Pedobacter ginsengisoli: one gene and its partner. The protein of the gene in region 1 interacts with the protein of each later gene in a pairwise test. Links are inferred from orthologs where the notes say so. Each region holds a gene or a part of one and is shown on either strand. Other genes may lie near its edges. The genes, in order: recJ and topB.

Region 1 (9,024 bases):
ATTTCTCAGGTAGCATATACAAAAGATCTAAATACCATTTTAAAAAATACTCCTCTTGATACCTGGAAAAATTATTTGAAATGGAGTGCTGTTACAGGTTCCGCAACATCTTTAAACACCGTGCTTGATCAGGAGAATTTTAACTTCTATGCTAAAACTTTATTTGGTATTAAGGAGCAAAAGCCTCAATGGCGCAGGGCTGTTGGTGTGGTTAATGGAAACCTTGGTGAGGTAGTTGGTAAATTATATGTTGAAAAACATTTTCCGCCTGCAGCCAAAGAACGTATGCTTAAACTGGTTGGTAATTTGTTAAAAGCCTACGAGGCCAGTATTAAAGAGCTTGACTGGATGGGTGCTGAAACTAAAAAACAGGCACTTGAAAAAATAAGTAAGTTCACGCCAAAAATTGGATACCCTGATAAATGGAGAGATTATAGTAAACTTAAAATCGTAAAGAACGATCTATTTGGCAATGAAAAACGATCTAAAGAGTTTGAATATAACCGCATCTTTAATAAACTGGGTAAGCCTGTTGACCGTACGGAATGGGGTATGACACCACAAACCGTTAATGCTTATTACAATCCAAGCATGAATGAGATTGTATTTCCTGCTGCTATCTTGCAGCCTCCATTTTTTGATATGACAGCAGATGATGCTGTGAATTATGGCGGTATTGGTGCAGTAATTGGCCATGAAATTGGTCATGGCTTTGATGATCAGGGAAGTACATTTGATGGTACGGGCGCAATGCGTAACTGGTGGACTGCCAAAGATCAAAGTGAGTTTAAAAAGAGAACAAATGCCTTAAAAGCTCAGTATAGTGAGTTTAAAGTTTTTCCAGATCTTAATGTAAATGGGGATTTTACCCTTGGAGAGAATATTGGTGACCTTGGTGGATTAAGCATTGCGCTTAAGGCCTATAACGCAAGTTTAAATGGTAAGCCAGCACCAGTTATGGATGGTTTTACCGGCGAACAGAGGGTATTCCTTGGCTGGGCTCAGGTATGGTTAAATAAATCTACAGATGAAGCATTAAGGAATCAGGTAGGTACTGATCCACATTCTCCGGCCAAGTTCAGGGTTAACGGTGTTGTAAGAAATATACCTGAGTTTTATACCGCATTTAATGTAAAACCAACTGATTCTCTATATCTGGCTCCAGAGAAAAGAGTTAAAATCTGGTAGGGGATTTACCAATAATTGATAATAAAAGGTCGCATCAAGTTTAATGATACGACCTTTTTTAACTTAATTGAGAGAATAGTTAAAATAGACTGATAAAGTTCTCTTTAGCTACTGATGTAGCTTTCCAGCTGAGATATAGTTTGTTTCTGATCCTCAATGATGAATTTCACAACATCACCTATTGAAATCATTCCCAGTAATTTATTCTCATGCATTACCGGTAAATGTCTGATATGCTTATCCGTCATGAGTTGCATGCACATGTCTATACTATCCGTTGGTAAAATAGTAATAGGATTTGCTGTCATTACCTCTTTTATTGGTGTTTCTGCAGACGACTTTCCATACAGAATAATCTTTCGGGCATAATCTCTTTCTGTAAATATGCCTTGTAGCTTATCGTTTTCCACAATAAGCAGGGCGCTTACATTCTTTTCCATCATCATTTGAAGCGCCTCTAAAACAGATGAGTTTTCTGTAACTGAGAAAATCTGTACAGATTTGGTACTAAGTATTTGTTGTACTGTTTTCATAAGCGATTAAGAATTAGCTATTTAAATTTAACTAAAAAAAATTAAATCACCTTATCTAATACAAAAAAAAATTAACGAAAATAACCAGTGTTATTACTTCATCAGAGGGAGTATTTCTTCAACGTATTTCCTATCGTTCGCTAATCTTGGAACCTTATGTTGTCCTCCAAGTTTACCTTTTGATTTTAACCAGTTGTAGAACGTATTGTTGGGTGCGTTATGTACTTTAGGGCGGCGCAAAGCCAGATCTTTAAATCTTTTCGCATCGTAATCAGAATTTACCTCTCTTAAGGTCTGATCTAAAACATCAACAAAACGTTCAAAGTCATTAGGCTGATGATCAAATTCAATTATCCATTCATGGCCACCAACCTCTTCGCCTTTAAAATAGATAGGGCAGGCAGTATAATCTTTAAATACGGCACCTGTGGCATCACATGCCTTGCAGATTGCCTGTTCAGCATTGTCTATAATAACCTCTTCTCCAAAAGCATTTATAAAATGTTTTGTTCTGCCGGTTATTTTTATGCGATACGGAGATAGACTTGTAAACTGAACGGTATCTCCAATCATATACCGCCAAAGTCCTCCATTTGTCGAGATAATAATGGCGTAGTTTTTATTAAGCTCTACCTGCTCCAGACTAAGGGTATCAGGGTTATCATCATCAAGCTTTTCAATCGGTAAAAACTCGTAGTATATGCCATAGTCAAGCATTAGTAAAAGCTCATCTGAATCCACCTCATCCTGAATTCCAAAGAAACCTTCAGATGCATTATAGGTTTCCAGATAGTACATATGGCTGCAAGGGATCAATTCTTTAAATTGTTCCCTGTAGGGCTTAAAGTTTACAGCGCCATGAATATAAAGCTCAAGGTTTGGCCACACTTCCAGTAAATTGGCTTTACCAGTTATTTCCAGTACTTTTTTAGCCAACACAATAGTCCAGGTGGGTACCCCGGCTATATTGGTTACATTCTCTTTGATGGTGGCTTCAGCCATTTTTTCCATCTTTTCCTCATAGTTCTCCATTAATGCAATGGAGATATTTGGTGTGCGGTAATATTCGGCCCACATCGGCAGATTTTTGATCAATACAGCAGAAAGGTCACCATAAAAGGAGTCCTCATTAAGCTGATTAATTTGGTGACTGCCACCAAGAACAAGTCCCTTTCCTGTAAAAATCTCATTGGTAGGTCTGTTGTTGCAAAAAATCGACAACATGTCCTTTCCACCTTTAAAGTGACATTCCTGTAAAGATTCTTCTGATACCGGAATAAACTTACTCCTGTCGCTTGTTGTGCCAGATGATTTGGCAAACCATTTAATTTCCGATGGCCATAAAATGTTTTGTTCTCCTTTAAGCATTCTTTCAATGAATGGCTTTAGGGTATCATAGTTTTGTAAGGGAACACGTTCCTTAAATTGTTTAGGAGTTTCAATGGAACGGTAATCGTATTTTTCACCCCATTCAGTATCCTCAGCGCTTGAAATTAGTTTTTGAAACCATTCTTCCTGCACATCATGCGGGTACTTTATAAAAAGCTCTATCTGGTGGACGCGCTTTTTCATATACCAGGTAAAAATTGAATTTACAATTGCCATGCTTTTGTTTAAGTAGTGAATTATAAGTTTTTACTTCGTAATACGAAATTAGAGCCTAAATATACTCTTCTTACCATTTCATTGGCAGCAAGTACTTCCGGGGTTCCAGATTCCAGAATCTTGCCCTCAAATAATAAATAAGCCCTGTCGGTAATAGATAAAGTTTCCTGTACGTTATGGTCGGTAATCAGAATACCTATGTTTTTTTGTTTTAGTTTAGCAACTATAGTCTGAATTTCTTCAACAGCAATGGGGTCTACCCCGGCAAACGGTTCATCCAGTAAGATAAAATTAGGACTAGCAGCCAATGCCCTGGCAATCTCTGTCCTTCTGCGTTCCCCTCCCGAAAGTAGGTCGCCACGGTTTTTACGAACTTTATGTAAACTAAACTCACTAATCAGCTCTTCCAGTTGTTCATGTCGTTCTTCCTTGCTCATTTTAGTCATTTCTAAAATGGCCATTATATTGTCTTCAACAGAAAGTTTTCTGAAAACTGAAGCCTCCTGCGCTAAGTATCCAATACCTTTTTGTGCTCTTCGGTACATTGGGTCACTGGTAATGTCCTGGTCATCCAAATATATCGTACCCTCATTTGGTTTAATCAACCCCACAATCATATAAAAAGAGGTTGTTTTTCCGGCTCCATTGGGTCCTAGTAAACCAACAATTTCACCCTGACTAACACTAAACGAAACGTCATTAACAACAGTACGTTGTTTATATTTTTTTATCAGATTTTCAGCTCTTAATATCATCTAATTATATTGGTTGTCAATTTCTATGGCTTTAATATTTAATTGTAAACGCCGTTGATCTTTCCATATATTTTCTTCTACTGTATAACAAACAGAGAAAGGTTGGTTTGGCTGTAATAATGATTCGTATTCTGCCAATCCAAAACCAATGCTTTCAAAAATAGTAGAATTTTGTTGTTTTAAATTTAATTTTAAATGTTTTGTGCCCACAACATAAGGTTTTCCGGTAATAAATACATTATGAGAAACAAAAATTGGTGCCATATTTAAGGGGCCAAATGGCTCCATTTGCGCTATAATGCGCTGAAATTTACCATCTATTTGCCTAAATTCAATTTCTGAATCTATATTTATTTCCGGCTTTAATAAGTCATCAGTAATGGTTGATGCAACTATATTTTCAAAACGATCCGAAAATAATTGAATGTTTTCGGGCTTTATTGTTAATCCAGCAGCAAACTTATGTCCACCAAACTGAACCAAAAGATCTTCGCAACCTAGTAATGCTTCATACAAATCGAACCCGGCAACGGATCGCGCAGAGCCTGTAAGCAGTCCGTTCGATGCGGTAAGTACAACTGTAGGTCTATAATATTTCTCTATCAGTCTGGAAGCCACAATGCCTATGACACCTTTATTCCAGCTTTCATGATATACAACCGTTGTTTTTTTACTAACAAGAATTTCACAATCTTCAATTAATGCAAGGGCTTCGGCCGTAATGCTTTGGTCAGATGTTTTGCGTTCTGTATTTTGTAGGTTTATAAGTAAACTTTGCTCCTGAGCTATGGTACTTTCTGTACAAAGCAACATTTTAACTGCTTCGGATGCATGGTTCATTCTTCCGGCAGCATTGATACGGGGAGCTAAGGTAAAAACTACATCGGTAAGTGTGTAATCTTTATGCTTTCCAGAAATTTCCATCAGCGCCTTTAATCCAATAGAAGGCTGTGTGTTTAATTTGATGAGGCCATGATATGCAAGAATTCTATTTTCATCAATAACAGGTACAATGTCAGCAGCAATACTTACCATTACCAAATCAATATATTGCTCGTATTTATCGGAAGTTAACTGATGAGTATGGCAATAGGCCTGGGCAAGTTTAAAGCCAATGCCGCAACCAGCAAGTTCTTTAAAAGGGTAAGGACAATCGTTACGTTTCGGATCAAGTAGAGCAATTGCAGCCGGAAGTTCATCTCCAGGCAAATGATGATCGCAAACAATAAAATCAATATTCAAAGTGTTTGCATAGGCAATTTTATCGTTGGCTTTTATTCCGCAATCAAGAGAAATGATCAGCGTGAAACCATTTTCTGCGGCATAATCAATTCCAGCTGTCGAAATACCGTATCCTTCCTTATGTCTGTCTGGGATATAATATTCAATGTTTGACGTAAACTGGCTAAAAAAACTGAATGCAAGGGCAACTGAAGTGGTTCCATCTACATCATAATCTCCGTAGATTAATATCTTTTCATTTTTTGTAAGGGCAAGGTCAATTCTTTCGATGGCTTTATCCATATCCTTCATCAGGAAAGGATCGTGCAGATGCGACATCTGCGGCCTAAAATAATCACGCGCACTATCGAAACAAGAAATGCCTCTTTGTACTAATATCTCCGCTAAACTGCTATTTATATTTAATTGTTGTGCAAGCAAATCTGTCGTTTCTATATTGCCCTTTGCGGCCCGCACCCATCTTTTTTTCATCTAATATCTGTCTTCTTTTTCCCTGCGAAGCTTGCATAAACTTCTGATTATTTTATTGCCAGCGTGTTAACTTCATAGAGGTTCCCTATCTTTGCAATGATATTGTTGTAAATATATCATTTAATTTTCTTACTAATAACTACGCCATTGCAAGTTTTCACTTTATACGAAGGATCATATTCTGTAGACGCAACTAAAAAATTTATACCATTTAATGCCGAAAAGGATAACCCCAAGGATCGTCCGGCTTCTCTTTTTATCCATGTACAGCCTTTTTTAATTAAGCTAAAAAATAGCCTGGTTTTATTTGATACAGGTTTGGGCTACAGTGATGAAAAAGGACAGTTGATTTTGCATAATAACATTAGAAAGGCTGGTTTTGATCCTGAAGATGTAGATATGGTTTTGATGTCTCATCTTCATTTTGACCATTCAGGTGGCATGATCCATAACAAAATTGATGGCAGTGTAGAGTTAAGCTTTCCGCACGCAACATATGTAATTCAAACAGGAGAGTGGGAGACTGCTTTTACAAACCCTTCTTCGTCTTACAAAACTGAAATATTTGAATTTTTGCAACGCAATGCGCAGCTAAAATTTATTGAAAACTCCGGGCAACTAACCGATGAAATCAGTTATGAGCTTACCGGAGCACATTGTCCGTTTCATCAGGTGTTTTTACTAGATGATGGTGTAGATAAAGTGTTTTTTGGAGGCGATGTTTTGCCGGAACCGGAAGAACTACTAAGAAAGTTTATTGCGAAGTATGATTTTGATGGTAGGAAGGCTATGGAGCTTAGAGAAGAATTTGGAAAGAAGGCTGCTGAGGAGAATTGGAATTGCCTTTTTTATCATGCAAAAAGTAAGGCTACTGGATATGTTACCTATACAGATGGGCAATTTAGAATAAGCTAAAGAACAACTAACTGTAAAAGTTCTTTGAGTCTTTCGATGGTTAAGGGTTTAGAAATGAATCCGTTTACGGATTTAAAACCCTTGGCTTTCTCAATGTCATACTCATAAACAGAAGAAGAGAGCATATACAGGTAAACTTTTGGGCGTACTATATTCAGTTTTTCGTAGGCCTCCAGAAATTCCCAGCCGTTAAGAATTGGCATATTAATGTCTACCAGGATAATGTGCGGGAATATTTCTACATTACTGGTGATGCTTGTCAGGTAATCTATAGCTAGCTGGCCATTGCTTTTTGAAGTCATATCTACCTCATAACCAGTTTTTTCTATCACTTTTTTTATGATAAAAATATTGATGTCATCATCATCAATAACAAGCATATTGATTCTAGAGTTGGTCATAAAGTTTTGTAAAGCGCAGAAAAGTTAAGTACAAAATTATAATATATTTAACTCTTTTAATAGGGGTGTAAATAAAAGCAAAAAAAAAGAGCCATTATTTATATAATGGCTCTTTTTTTTGTGTTTTTTTATTTTTTGGCTACAAGCTTAATAGCAAGCTCAAAATCGTCATAAATCATTTTGTCACCAACATCAGGAAATATACCTTTTGATCTAAATTTGATTCCAAACTTAGTCCTGTCAACAACAACTTTTTCAGCAGTTGCAGTTACTGATCCATCAGCATTCCAGGTAATAGTTGCAGGGAAAGTGATAGAATTTGTAATGCCTTTAATGGTAAGATTACCAGTTACATTGGCAGTATTGGCACCTGTATTTGCAATTTTTTTAATAACAAAAGCAGAAGTCGCAAATTTGTCAACTCCAAAAAAGTCATCAGCTTTTAAGTGACCTTCCAGTTTTTCACTTTTATCAGCATCTTTAATAGTTGCCATATTAATTGTGAAATTACCACCTGAAAGTTTTTTATCATTGAAAATTAAACTTCCTGACTGAAGGTCTATAGTTCCATTGTGGCTACCAGTGAGTTTTTTACCAACCCAGGTTAATGATGATTTCTCAACATCCACTTTATAGGTAGTTGGCTTAAATACAGGAGCAATAAATGCTGATGAGAAAAATACGATTAGTAGTAATGCCAGCGAAGTGATTTTTAATTTCATTGTACTATAATTTGAGTTTTTAATACTAAAGCTTTTTTTAGCCTTTTGATACATTTTAGAAGACAAATGTATCAAAAGGTTTAAAGACCTAAATTGACTTATGATAAGTTTTTAGGCTAAATCTTCAGCATAGCTTTCAATTGGCGGACAAGCACAAACTAATGATCTGTCTCCAAATGAATCATTTACTCTTCCAACCGATGGCCAGAATTTATAAGCAGCTACATAAGGTAAAGGGAAGGCGGCAGTTTGTCTGCTATAACCATGGTTCCACTCATTTCCAGTAACTACAGCTGCAGTATGCGGGGCATTTTTTAGTGGGTTATCAGTTTTATCCAGTTCACCTGTTTCAACTGCAGTGATTTCATTTCTGATGGCAATTAAAGCATCACAGAAACGATCTAACTCATGTTTAGGTTCGCTTTCAGTTGGCTCAACCATTAGTGTTCCGGCAACAGGGAAAGATACAGTAGGGGCATGAAATCCGTAATCCATCAAACGTTTTGCAATGTCAACAACCTCAATCCCGAAGTTTTTAAATCCTCTGCAATCTAAGATCATTTCATGTGCGCAACGGCCATTAGCTCCCGAATACAATACAGGATAATGCTGCTCAAAACGGCCTTTCATATAGTTGGCATTTAGTATTGCATATTTTGTAGCGTTGGTTAATCCTTCACCACCCATCATTGCAATATAAGCATGAGATATGATCAGAATTGAAGCTGAACCCCATGGTGCCGAAGAAACTGCATGAATGGATTTTTCATTATTTATATCTACCACAGCATGTCCGGGTAAATAAGGAACAAGATGTTTTGCAACACCAATAGGACCCATACCAGGACCACCACCACCGTGAGGAATACAGAATGTTTTGTGCAGGTTAAGGTGACAAACGTCGGCGCCAATATTTGCAGGGCTGGTTAAACCAACCTGAGCATTCATATTGGCTCCATCCATATAAACCTGTCCGCCATTTTCATGGATAACATTACAAATGTCTACTATACTCTCTTCAAACACGCCATGTGTAGAAGGATAGGTAACCATTAAGCATGAAAGATTTGCCGCATGCTCAACAGCCTTAGCTTTTAAATCTTCAACATCAATGTTCCCGTTTTCCAGTGATTTTACAACCACAATCTTCATTCCGGCCATTGCCGCAGAAGCTGGATTAGTTCCATGGGCT
Region 2 (8,973 bases), 1.6 Mb from region 1 along the record:
CTGCGTAACAATTCTTTATCAAAGTTTTTTAAAGAATCTCTTAACTCATTGTTTACAGGTATAGCGGTGTACTCATGATTTTGAAGAATGCTATGAACATACATCCCAGTGCCACCACAAAGAATTGGTATTGCACCCTTTTCAGATATTTTCTGAAAAATTGAGAAAAAATCTTCTTTAAATTCATTTACATTATACCTTTCACCGGCTTTCTTAATATCAATTAAATGATACGGAATAGCTTTTCCATTCAGCATATACTCATCAAGATCTTTACCGGTACCAATATCCATTCCCTTAAATATTTGCCTGCTATCGGCACTAATTATTTCTCCATTCAGTGCGTCAGCCACTTTTACGGCAAGTTTAGTTTTACCAGATGCAGTTGGGCCTAAAATGATTAATAAAGGGTTTTGGCGCATTATAAGTATAAAATATATTTCAAATTACCTGTATTATAAACCTTTACATACTCTTCAGCAGCTACATCTGGCTTTCCGTTAACAAATTCGATTGCTAATCGATGTGGGAAACGCCTAACCAAAGTGTCCAGTTTTAGCCAGATTTCTGCAGGGGGTGTAATATCGGTCAGCTTAAAACCCGACTGTTCATAAGCCTTTCCCAGCGACCAGTCTCTATCTGCATAGCTCATAATATCATCAGGTTTATAATTCCTAATAAAATACTGTAGCAGCTTTGTAAAGCCTCCAATTATGGTATAACCACTTAAACTTGCAAACCGTATCAATTCTGCTGATCTATAACCAGGTGCTAATCCTTTCATATATCTAAGATTACTGAAACAAACAACAGCAATAATCTGTTCATTTAAACTCAATGCAAATTTGTAATTAGATTTAGCGGATCCGAGCAAATGATTATGATCTAAAAAATCATCAACCTGCTTCTGAGTAATTTGAATAACTTTAGTTTTGCGGGCATGAATACGCTTATTCAGCCCAATAATGGATGAAATCCGCCCTATAACCTGAACTTTTCTTGTTAGCCATATATCTTCCCATAGGTGCAATAAAGAAATATTTTTTATTTGATATTGATCTTGTAGTAAAAGCAGGTCTTCAGGTCGATAGCTATTTTTAATTGAAATAAGATTAACTATTACTTCTCCTGTCCCAATGGACAGTAAACTATATTCCTTCGATTCAATATCATGAATTGCAATACCAAGATCTTCAAAACTGGTTATTACATCTTGTTTCCAAACTGGTTCTATACCCAACCTTTTTCTTTATAAAGTTTAAACCCTGCAGCCAGTGCATCTTCTATTTGCAACATCAATGTATCATCCAGCTTTTTAATATGAAAACATGATTTACCTTTCAACAATTTAAGCAATTCGGGATTAAAAATCTTCTTCATCTCAGGCTCTGTATAAACGGGCATATAATAAAACCCTACATGTCCCTTTTGTATAATAACGCTTGCAAAGAAAACTTCATTTCTTTTCTTTCCATCAATCACAACATTCCTATCACTCCAAAGATCAAAAGAAGTTTCGCTATTTATTCTATTACTAAAACCCACAGTAGCAAATGGCTGCAGTGATGCTCTAATGGTTTGAAAAATTTCTACAAAATCAGTTTTCATTGATTTAAGTTATTGATGAGTATCAATTAAACAACAGCTATCTATCAATATTGTTTACTATTATAAGTTATCGGCCAGCCACCATTTTGTTGCAGGGTAGTACTTATCCAAAATCACAGATTCCCCCATTAATGGCGTGGTAGTTTTCAAGTTTTCTTCATCAGCCTTATTTACGACTCTTATTATCGGCTCATTCCAATCGTGCATAGCTAATTTGAATTTTCCCCAATGGACAGGTAATAGAACCTGAGCTTTCAAATCAATGGCGGCCTGTACTGTTTGTTCAGGAAACATATGGATTAAAGGCCAATAAGCATTGTACTGCCCACACTCTAATATTGCAATATCAAAGGGTCCATATTGTTCACCTGCATTTTTAAAATGTGTATCATATCCTGAGTCACCACCTAAATACAATTTATTTTTTGATGTTTGTAAAATAAAGGCAGACCATGCTGTCTGGTTTCTTTTAAACAACCTTCCGGTAAAATGACGAGCAGGAAGTGCAATAAACTTGAGCGTATTTTGAGTTGTTTCCTCTCCCCACGACAGTTCAGTAATTTTATTTGCAGGTACTCCCCAATGCTCCAAATGTGAGCCTACACCTAACGAAACGATAAATCTCTTTGTTTTATCCTTTAACTTTAAAATAGCTTCATAATCCAGATGATCATAATGATCGTGTGTGATCAGTACAACATCTAGTTCTGGAAAATCCTCTGCCTTTATAAAATCCGTTCCCTGGAATCTTTTAGTACCAATAAAAGAAATTGGAGAAGGTCTTTCACTTAAAACCGGATCAACAAGTATGTTCTGTCCATCTGTTTGTACAAGATAAGAAGAGTGGCCAAACCAAATAACCTTAACATTGGAATCATCCTGTTCAAAATTAGGCTTAACAGTAGGTACAGAACCTTTCGGACTACCCTTATCATTTCCTTTCAACATTCCCCTTATCATATCCCAATAACTTACATTATCTGGCTTCATGGGTGTCGGCGATAAGTTCTCAAGTGCTCCATCTTTATAATTTGGCAACTTTTTTATGCGTTCTAAACGATTGCCTTCAGGCACACGTCCAAAAATAGGAAAGCTAAGCACCCAAACTGTTAGGAGTGTAAATGCTACAGCAAAAATTAATAAAGAATACATAATCTTCTTTTTCAGAATAACTTGATGCTAGTGAATATACTTACAAAAATACAATCTATTAACTTACTTTCTCAACAGGTTTCTCCTCCTTTGCAAACTTCTCTGCCAATCCCGTTCCCGATTGTAATAACTCATTAGTAATGGTTCTGGTATAGTCAGTAATCTCAGCTTTAAAATCGGCAACAGAGGCTCCTGAGCGAATTTCTTCCAGCCTTTTTTCCCATTGTCCAGTAAGCTCTGCCTGCGCAATTTTCTGATCCTTTACCACGTCATAAACCGCCAAACCTTTAGTAGTAGGCACTAAATTCCTTTTTTCCCTTACAATGTAATCTCTGTTAATCAAAGTTTCAATAATTGCTGCCCTGGTAGCAGGTGTACCTAATCCACTGTCTTTCATTGCATACCTCAACTCTTCATCTTCTATATCTTTTCCAGAGGTTTCAAGTGCCTTTAATAAAGATGCCTCGTTATACAAAGGTTTAGGCTTAGTTTGTTTTTCTAACAAAGCTTTATTTACAACCGGAAGCTCCTCGCCTACCTTTACCTTCGGTAAAGATGGATTTTCTTCATCCTTCTTATCATCATCTGATTCATTAAATACAGATCTCCATCCTGCAGAACGAATTACCGTTCCATTTGCCATAAAAACTGAGCCTGATTCAATTGTTATCTTTGTGATTTCCTTTACACATTCCTGATGAAAAGCTTCAAGCATCCTTCCCACTACCATGTCATAAATTGCTTGCTTATCACCGCTTAACTGATAAGGAGACTCGCCTGTAGGTAAAATTGCATGGTGATCGGTTACCTTCTTGGCATTTACGCTTCTCTTATTTAATGGCACTGTTAGCAGAAATTCAGCCTGCTTTCCAAAATCCTTATGTACCTTCAACTTATCTATTAGGTTTGGAACATTCGCGTACACATCATCGCCAATGTATCTGCTACCTGTACGCGGATAAGTAACCAATTTACTTTCATATAAGCCTTGTAACAAATTTAAAGTCTGGTCGGCAGTAAATCCCTTACGTTTATTAGCTTCTTGTTGCAAGCTACTCAAATCATGCAATAAAGGTGGTGGTTCCTTTCTTGGTTTTGCTTCAACGGTTAAAATTTTACCACCATTTGAAAAACCAGATGTAGTATCTTTAATTTTTGCAAACAATTCTTCTGCTTCTTCTTTTTTGTCAAAGTTATTTACAGATATTGCTTTAAACAGTTGACCATCCTTATCTAACTGTATTGCAAGCTGATAATATAATTGAGGCACAAAGTTCTTAATTTCCAGAAAACGCGAACAAATCATTGCCAAAGTAGGTGTTTGAACCCGTCCTAATGAAAGGACCGATCGCGCACCAGCCGATATACTAAGCGCCTGTGTTGCATTCATCCCCACCAACCAGTCCGATTCAGATCTACAATGTGCCGAATTAAAAAGCGTATCATAATCTGTTCCTGGTTTCAGATTTCTAAAGCCTTCCTTTATTGCCTCATCAGTTTGCGACGAAATCCATAGCCTTTTAAAAGGTTTTTTGCATTTCAAAAAATAGTAAATGTAGCGGAAAATAAGTTCACCTTCCCGCCCAGCATCCGTTGCTACAATTATCTCAGTAGCCTCATCAAACAATTTTTTAATGATATCGAGCTGTTTTCTAACACCAGGATCTTCAACTAAGCCATCCTTAGTTTTTATTTTCCTAATCCCTAACTTAAATTTTTTAGGCAGCATCGGTAAGTGTTGCCTTCTCCATCCTATAAATCCATACTCTTGTGGTGGAGCCAATTGAAGCAAATGTCCAAATGCCCATGTAAAAGAATATCCCTTACCCTCTATATAACCATCTTTTTTTGCTGTAGCACCGAAGACTTTAGCCAACTCACGCGCCACTGAAGGCTTTTCTGCAATAACAATCTTCATAATTATTCAAAAATATCTATACCCACTTTAAATGTGTTGCAATGCGCATCCACTATATCTTTTATATCTGGCGAATATCCTCCGCCCATACTTACCTGAACAGGCAAACTGTTATTCTTGCAAAATTGTAACACCATTCTATCTCTTTCCAGACAAGCCGATTTTGATAATCCCAGCTTCCCAAGGTTATCACTTTTAAGGACATCAACTCCTGACAAGTAAAACACAAAGTCAGGATTATGCTTTAGAAGAAGAGGAAAACATGAATTTAATTTATTTAAATACATTTCATCTTCTGTTCCATCCTGCAATGCTATATCCAAATCAGATTGCTCTTTTCTGAAAGGAAAGTTCTTATCTCCATGCATGGAAAATGTAAATACTCGCGGCTCACCATTAAAAATTTCTGCAGTACCATTTCCTTGATGAACATCTAAATCTATAATTAAGATACGGCTGGCAAAACCATTATTCAGCAAGTAATTGGCGGCTATAGCCTGATCGTTTAACAAACAAAATCCTTCACCCCAATTACTTCCTGCATGATGCGTTCCTCCTGCAACATTAAAAGCTATCCCAAACTGCTTTGCATAAATAGCTCCATCAATGGTTCCCTGTGCAATCCTAATCTCACGCTCTACCAATTGTTCTGTTAATGGAAAGCCAATCCTTCTTTGTTCTTTTGCAGGAAGCGTTAGATTTTTTAATTGCTGCCAATACTCGTTCTCATGAGTCAGCAAAATTACATCCTCACATAATTTATCCGGAGCAAATAAGTTCCTCCTGCTAATAAACCCCTGATGCAGCAATTGTTCGGGGATTAGCTCATACTTAAGCATTGGAAAACGATGCCCCTCTGGTAAAGGATATGCAAATAAAGGATGCCATGCAATCTTAACCATCTTAACGTAATATCTGCTCTACGTGTTTTTCAATGTTATTACAAATCTCATCAACCGGCAAATCATTAGCATCAGATCCAAAAGGGTTTTCAATCTCTTCCGCAATTAACTCCAAACTAGCTAGTACGTATAATATAAATGGCACAATAGGAACCACAAAGTAACCTAAGCTAAAAACCCAGCCAAAAGGCAAGGTAATAACATATATGAAAATGAATTTCTTAATAAAAGCACTATAAGAATATGGAATAGGTGTATTCTTAATTCGCTCACAACCACCACATATATCAGTAAACTGCTGAACATCTGCATTAAGTATAATTAACTGTTCCTGGCTAATTACCCCAGCTGCTTGCAAGTCAAAAACCCTTGACGAAATACTAGCGGCTACCTGATTTGGAATGTGCTTGCCTCCATCAACTTCAATAAGAAAACTGTTTTTACCAAAATATTGCTTCTCTCTCAAATGTTCCTTTAAAGCAAAGGCATATTTTGGAATTCCATATTCAAAAAACTCTAAATGCTCTTTATTTAATTTTAGTGCTTTAATCTTTATTGCAAAATTACGGCTTACATTTGTTAAAGCACCTAAAAACCTTCTACCTTCCCACCATCTATCGTATGAAGTATTTGTTCTAAACACCAACAACATGGAAATTACAAAACCAAGTAAATTGTGCATCATTCCAATATTTTTAACATAAGTAGTTTCAGCCAATTTCAGGTAGTTTAACTCCAGAAATGCAATTATGCCTGAAAATATCGCTACGCTAATCATTAATGGCCACAATTTCCTGATTGTATCAGACTTGTGTGCATGAAAGATAAAAGTGAACCAGTCTTTTGGATTATAATTTATCATAATAAAATCTCTTAAATAGTATTAAACAATACTTTTGGTAATCTGTAATAAAAGTTCGCCTGTGCGAAACACATCTTCAAATGAATTATACAAAGGAACGGGACTCAACCTAATCACATTTGGTTCTCTCCAGTCTCCAAGAACATTATTTGCTACCAATCCCTCAAAAATCTCCTTACCTTTCTGCTTTGCAATAATAGAAACCTGAGCACCACGTTCGTTTTCATTAAAAGGAGTTATAATCTCAAACTGTTCATTATTTAATTTTTTATTTATCTGATCTATAATATAAAACATATAAGAAGTTAAAAATATACTTTTAACCCTTAACGGCTCTACAAACCCTGCTTTTTCGAACACTTGCAATGATGCAAGGTATAACGCCATAGGCATCACCTGAGTGCAACTTACTTGCCATCCATCAGCGCCAATTTCTGGCAAAAAGCCCTTTTCCATTTTAAATCTTTGCTCTTCGTTATAGCCCCACCAACCGGCAAAACGGTTCAGTGTAGTATCTTTAAAATGCTTCTCGTGAACGAAAATACCACTTATTCCTCCTGGCCCTGAATTTTGATATTTATAAGAACACCAGCAAGCAAAATCTATATCCCAATCATGTAGCTCCAAGGGAACATTCCCTGCAGCATGAGCCAAATCAAACCCCACAATAGCTCCAACGGCATGTCCTGCTTTTGTTATGGCTTCCATATCGAACCACTGACCGGTAAAATAATTTACCCCTCCAAACAACACTAAAGCTACTTCATCGCCATATTGTGCAATCTGAGCTTGAACATCTTCCGTTCTTAACGTATGTTCACCTAATCTTGGTGCTACCTCAATAATCGCTTCTTCCGGACTGTAGCCGTGAAAACGAACCTGACTCTCAACTGCATACTGGTCTGACGGAAAGGCACCTGCCTCCATAATAATCTTAAACCTACCTTTAAGAGGCTTATAAAAACTGACCATCAGCAAATGCAAATTAACAGTCAAAGTATTCATAGGGCAAACTTCTTTAGCACTTGCTCCAACCAGTGGACCCATCAGTTTTTTTAACTCCTTGTGATAGAACATCCACGGATTATCCCCTTGAAACCACCCCTCTACAGCCAGGTTATGCCAGCTACTTAATTGTTCATCAACTACTTTACGTACTACTTTAGGTTGTAAACCTAAAGAATTACCACACAGATAAATAAATGGTTTTCCATTTTGTTGCGGAAATAAGAAATCATGCCTAAAACTACTAAGCGGATCTGCCTGATCCAGGCGTTGAGCAAAGGCTAAATTGTTCTCAAAATTCATCGATTCAAATATCAATAAAAAAGGCAGATAATTAAATCACCTGCCTTATTTGTTATCAACAATAGCTATTATATATACTCTAAATATTTTATTTGTTTGGCTTGCTTACAAATTTATTTCCCCGAATGTAGTATCTCCATGGAAACAAAGCATGATCTCCGGCATAATCAACACCAACTCTCGCTGACGAAACAATCTGGTCATCTGGAAAAACACCTCCCTTATCTTCAATCCATATCTCATCACCTAACAGATCTTTTGCATTTAAGCTTTTATCTATCCCCATTGCTTTTGATAGCGCTCCAGGACCTGCAGTAATATTTGGCTTTAATAGCACCATATTCCTCCTGCGTAGCATTATATCTATTCCGTGTACTGGTTCAATACCCCTAATTAAAACAGCGTGAGGAGTTCCTTTTGGAGCTGTAACAACATTAAAAAGATGATGAATACCATAGCACAGGTAAACATAGGACAAACCACCCTCTTCGTATATAACCTGAGTACGATTTGTAAAGCGTCCTCCATATGCATGAGAAGCCTTATCTTCCACTCCTTTATAAGCTTCTGTTTCAACAATGATTCCCCCGGTCAATTCACCATTAAGCTTAGTAAATAACAATTTACCAAGTAACTGAATAGCAAGATCGTTTACATCATGGCTTTGATAAAAAGAGTAAGGCAACTTAGACATTTATAAAACTAATTATTTCCTTTAGATATTTAGCATCAACATTATCAAAATGAGAAAGATATTCACTATCAATATCTAATACACCTATAACTTCATTACCTTTAAAAATAGGTAAAACAATTTCTGATCTTGAAGCTGAGGCACATGCAATATGGCCAGGAAATTCATCAACATCAGGTACCACCAAAATCTCGGCTTGCTGCCATGAAGTACCACAAACGCCTTTACCTTTTTTGATCCTGGTACAGGCCACAGGCCCTTGAAAAGGCCCAAGCACCAATTCATCACCTTTCACCAGATAAAAACCAACCCAAAACCACCTAAACTGTTCTTTTAAAGCTGCCGCGATATTAGCCAGATTAGCAATCTGATCATCTTCGCCAACTATCAGCGCTTTGATTTGGGGAATTAAAGAAAGGTATTGCTCCTCTTTACTAATGTCGGTTACTATGTGTAAATCCTCTGCCATTTTTAATCTATGTAAATGAAATGCAAAAATACGAAATCACGATCAATATTCCCCTGACAT

The links.
Region 2: the proteins of recJ (region 1) and topB interact in binary tests that used the Escherichia coli proteins (3 or more experiments, as listed by UniProt). The link is inferred for Pedobacter ginsengisoli from one-to-one orthologs.

Annotation. Positions count from the first base shown.
Region 1 is NZ_CP024091.1:3,751,248-3,760,271, reverse strand. Bases 3,439-6,412 are described here. They hold recJ (single-stranded-DNA-specific exonuclease RecJ), read right to left. Parts: upstream 5,795-6,412; coding sequence 4,082-5,794; downstream 3,439-4,081. Other genes in these bases: CPT03_RS15470 (MBL fold metallo-hydrolase), read left to right, coding at 5,942-6,412; lptB (LPS export ABC transporter ATP-binding protein), read right to left, coding at 3,439-4,081. In the rest of the region: CPT03_RS15495 (M13 family metallopeptidase), read left to right, coding at 1-1,188; CPT03_RS15490 (CBS domain-containing protein), read right to left, coding at 1,293-1,721; CPT03_RS15485 (GH3 auxin-responsive promoter family protein), read right to left, coding at 1,815-3,326; more of lptB, read right to left, coding at 3,347-3,438; more of CPT03_RS15470, read left to right, coding at 6,413-6,709; CPT03_RS15465 (response regulator), read right to left, coding at 6,706-7,110; CPT03_RS15460 (YceI family protein), read right to left, coding at 7,239-7,832; gcvP (aminomethyl-transferring glycine dehydrogenase), read right to left, coding at 7,944-9,024. UniProt on the Escherichia coli protein: Single-stranded-DNA-specific exonuclease.
Region 2 is NZ_CP024091.1:2,165,224-2,174,196, forward strand. Bases 2,249-5,171 are described here. They hold topB (DNA topoisomerase III), read right to left. Parts: upstream 4,679-5,171; coding sequence 2,819-4,678; downstream 2,249-2,818. Other genes in these bases: CPT03_RS08960 (MBL fold metallo-hydrolase), read right to left, coding at 2,249-2,760; CPT03_RS08970 (histone deacetylase), read right to left, coding at 4,681-5,171. In the rest of the region: tRNA (adenosine(37)-N6)-dimethylallyltransferase MiaA, read right to left, coding at 1-422; CPT03_RS08950 (hypothetical protein), read right to left, coding at 422-1,240; CPT03_RS08955 (hypothetical protein), read right to left, coding at 1,231-1,608; more of CPT03_RS08960, read right to left, coding at 1,669-2,248; more of CPT03_RS08970, read right to left, coding at 5,172-5,580; CPT03_RS08975 (bestrophin family protein), read right to left, coding at 5,582-6,442; kynU (kynureninase), read right to left, coding at 6,464-7,750; CPT03_RS08985 (DNA-3-methyladenine glycosylase), read right to left, coding at 7,839-8,444; CPT03_RS08990 (GAF domain-containing protein), read right to left, coding at 8,437-8,913.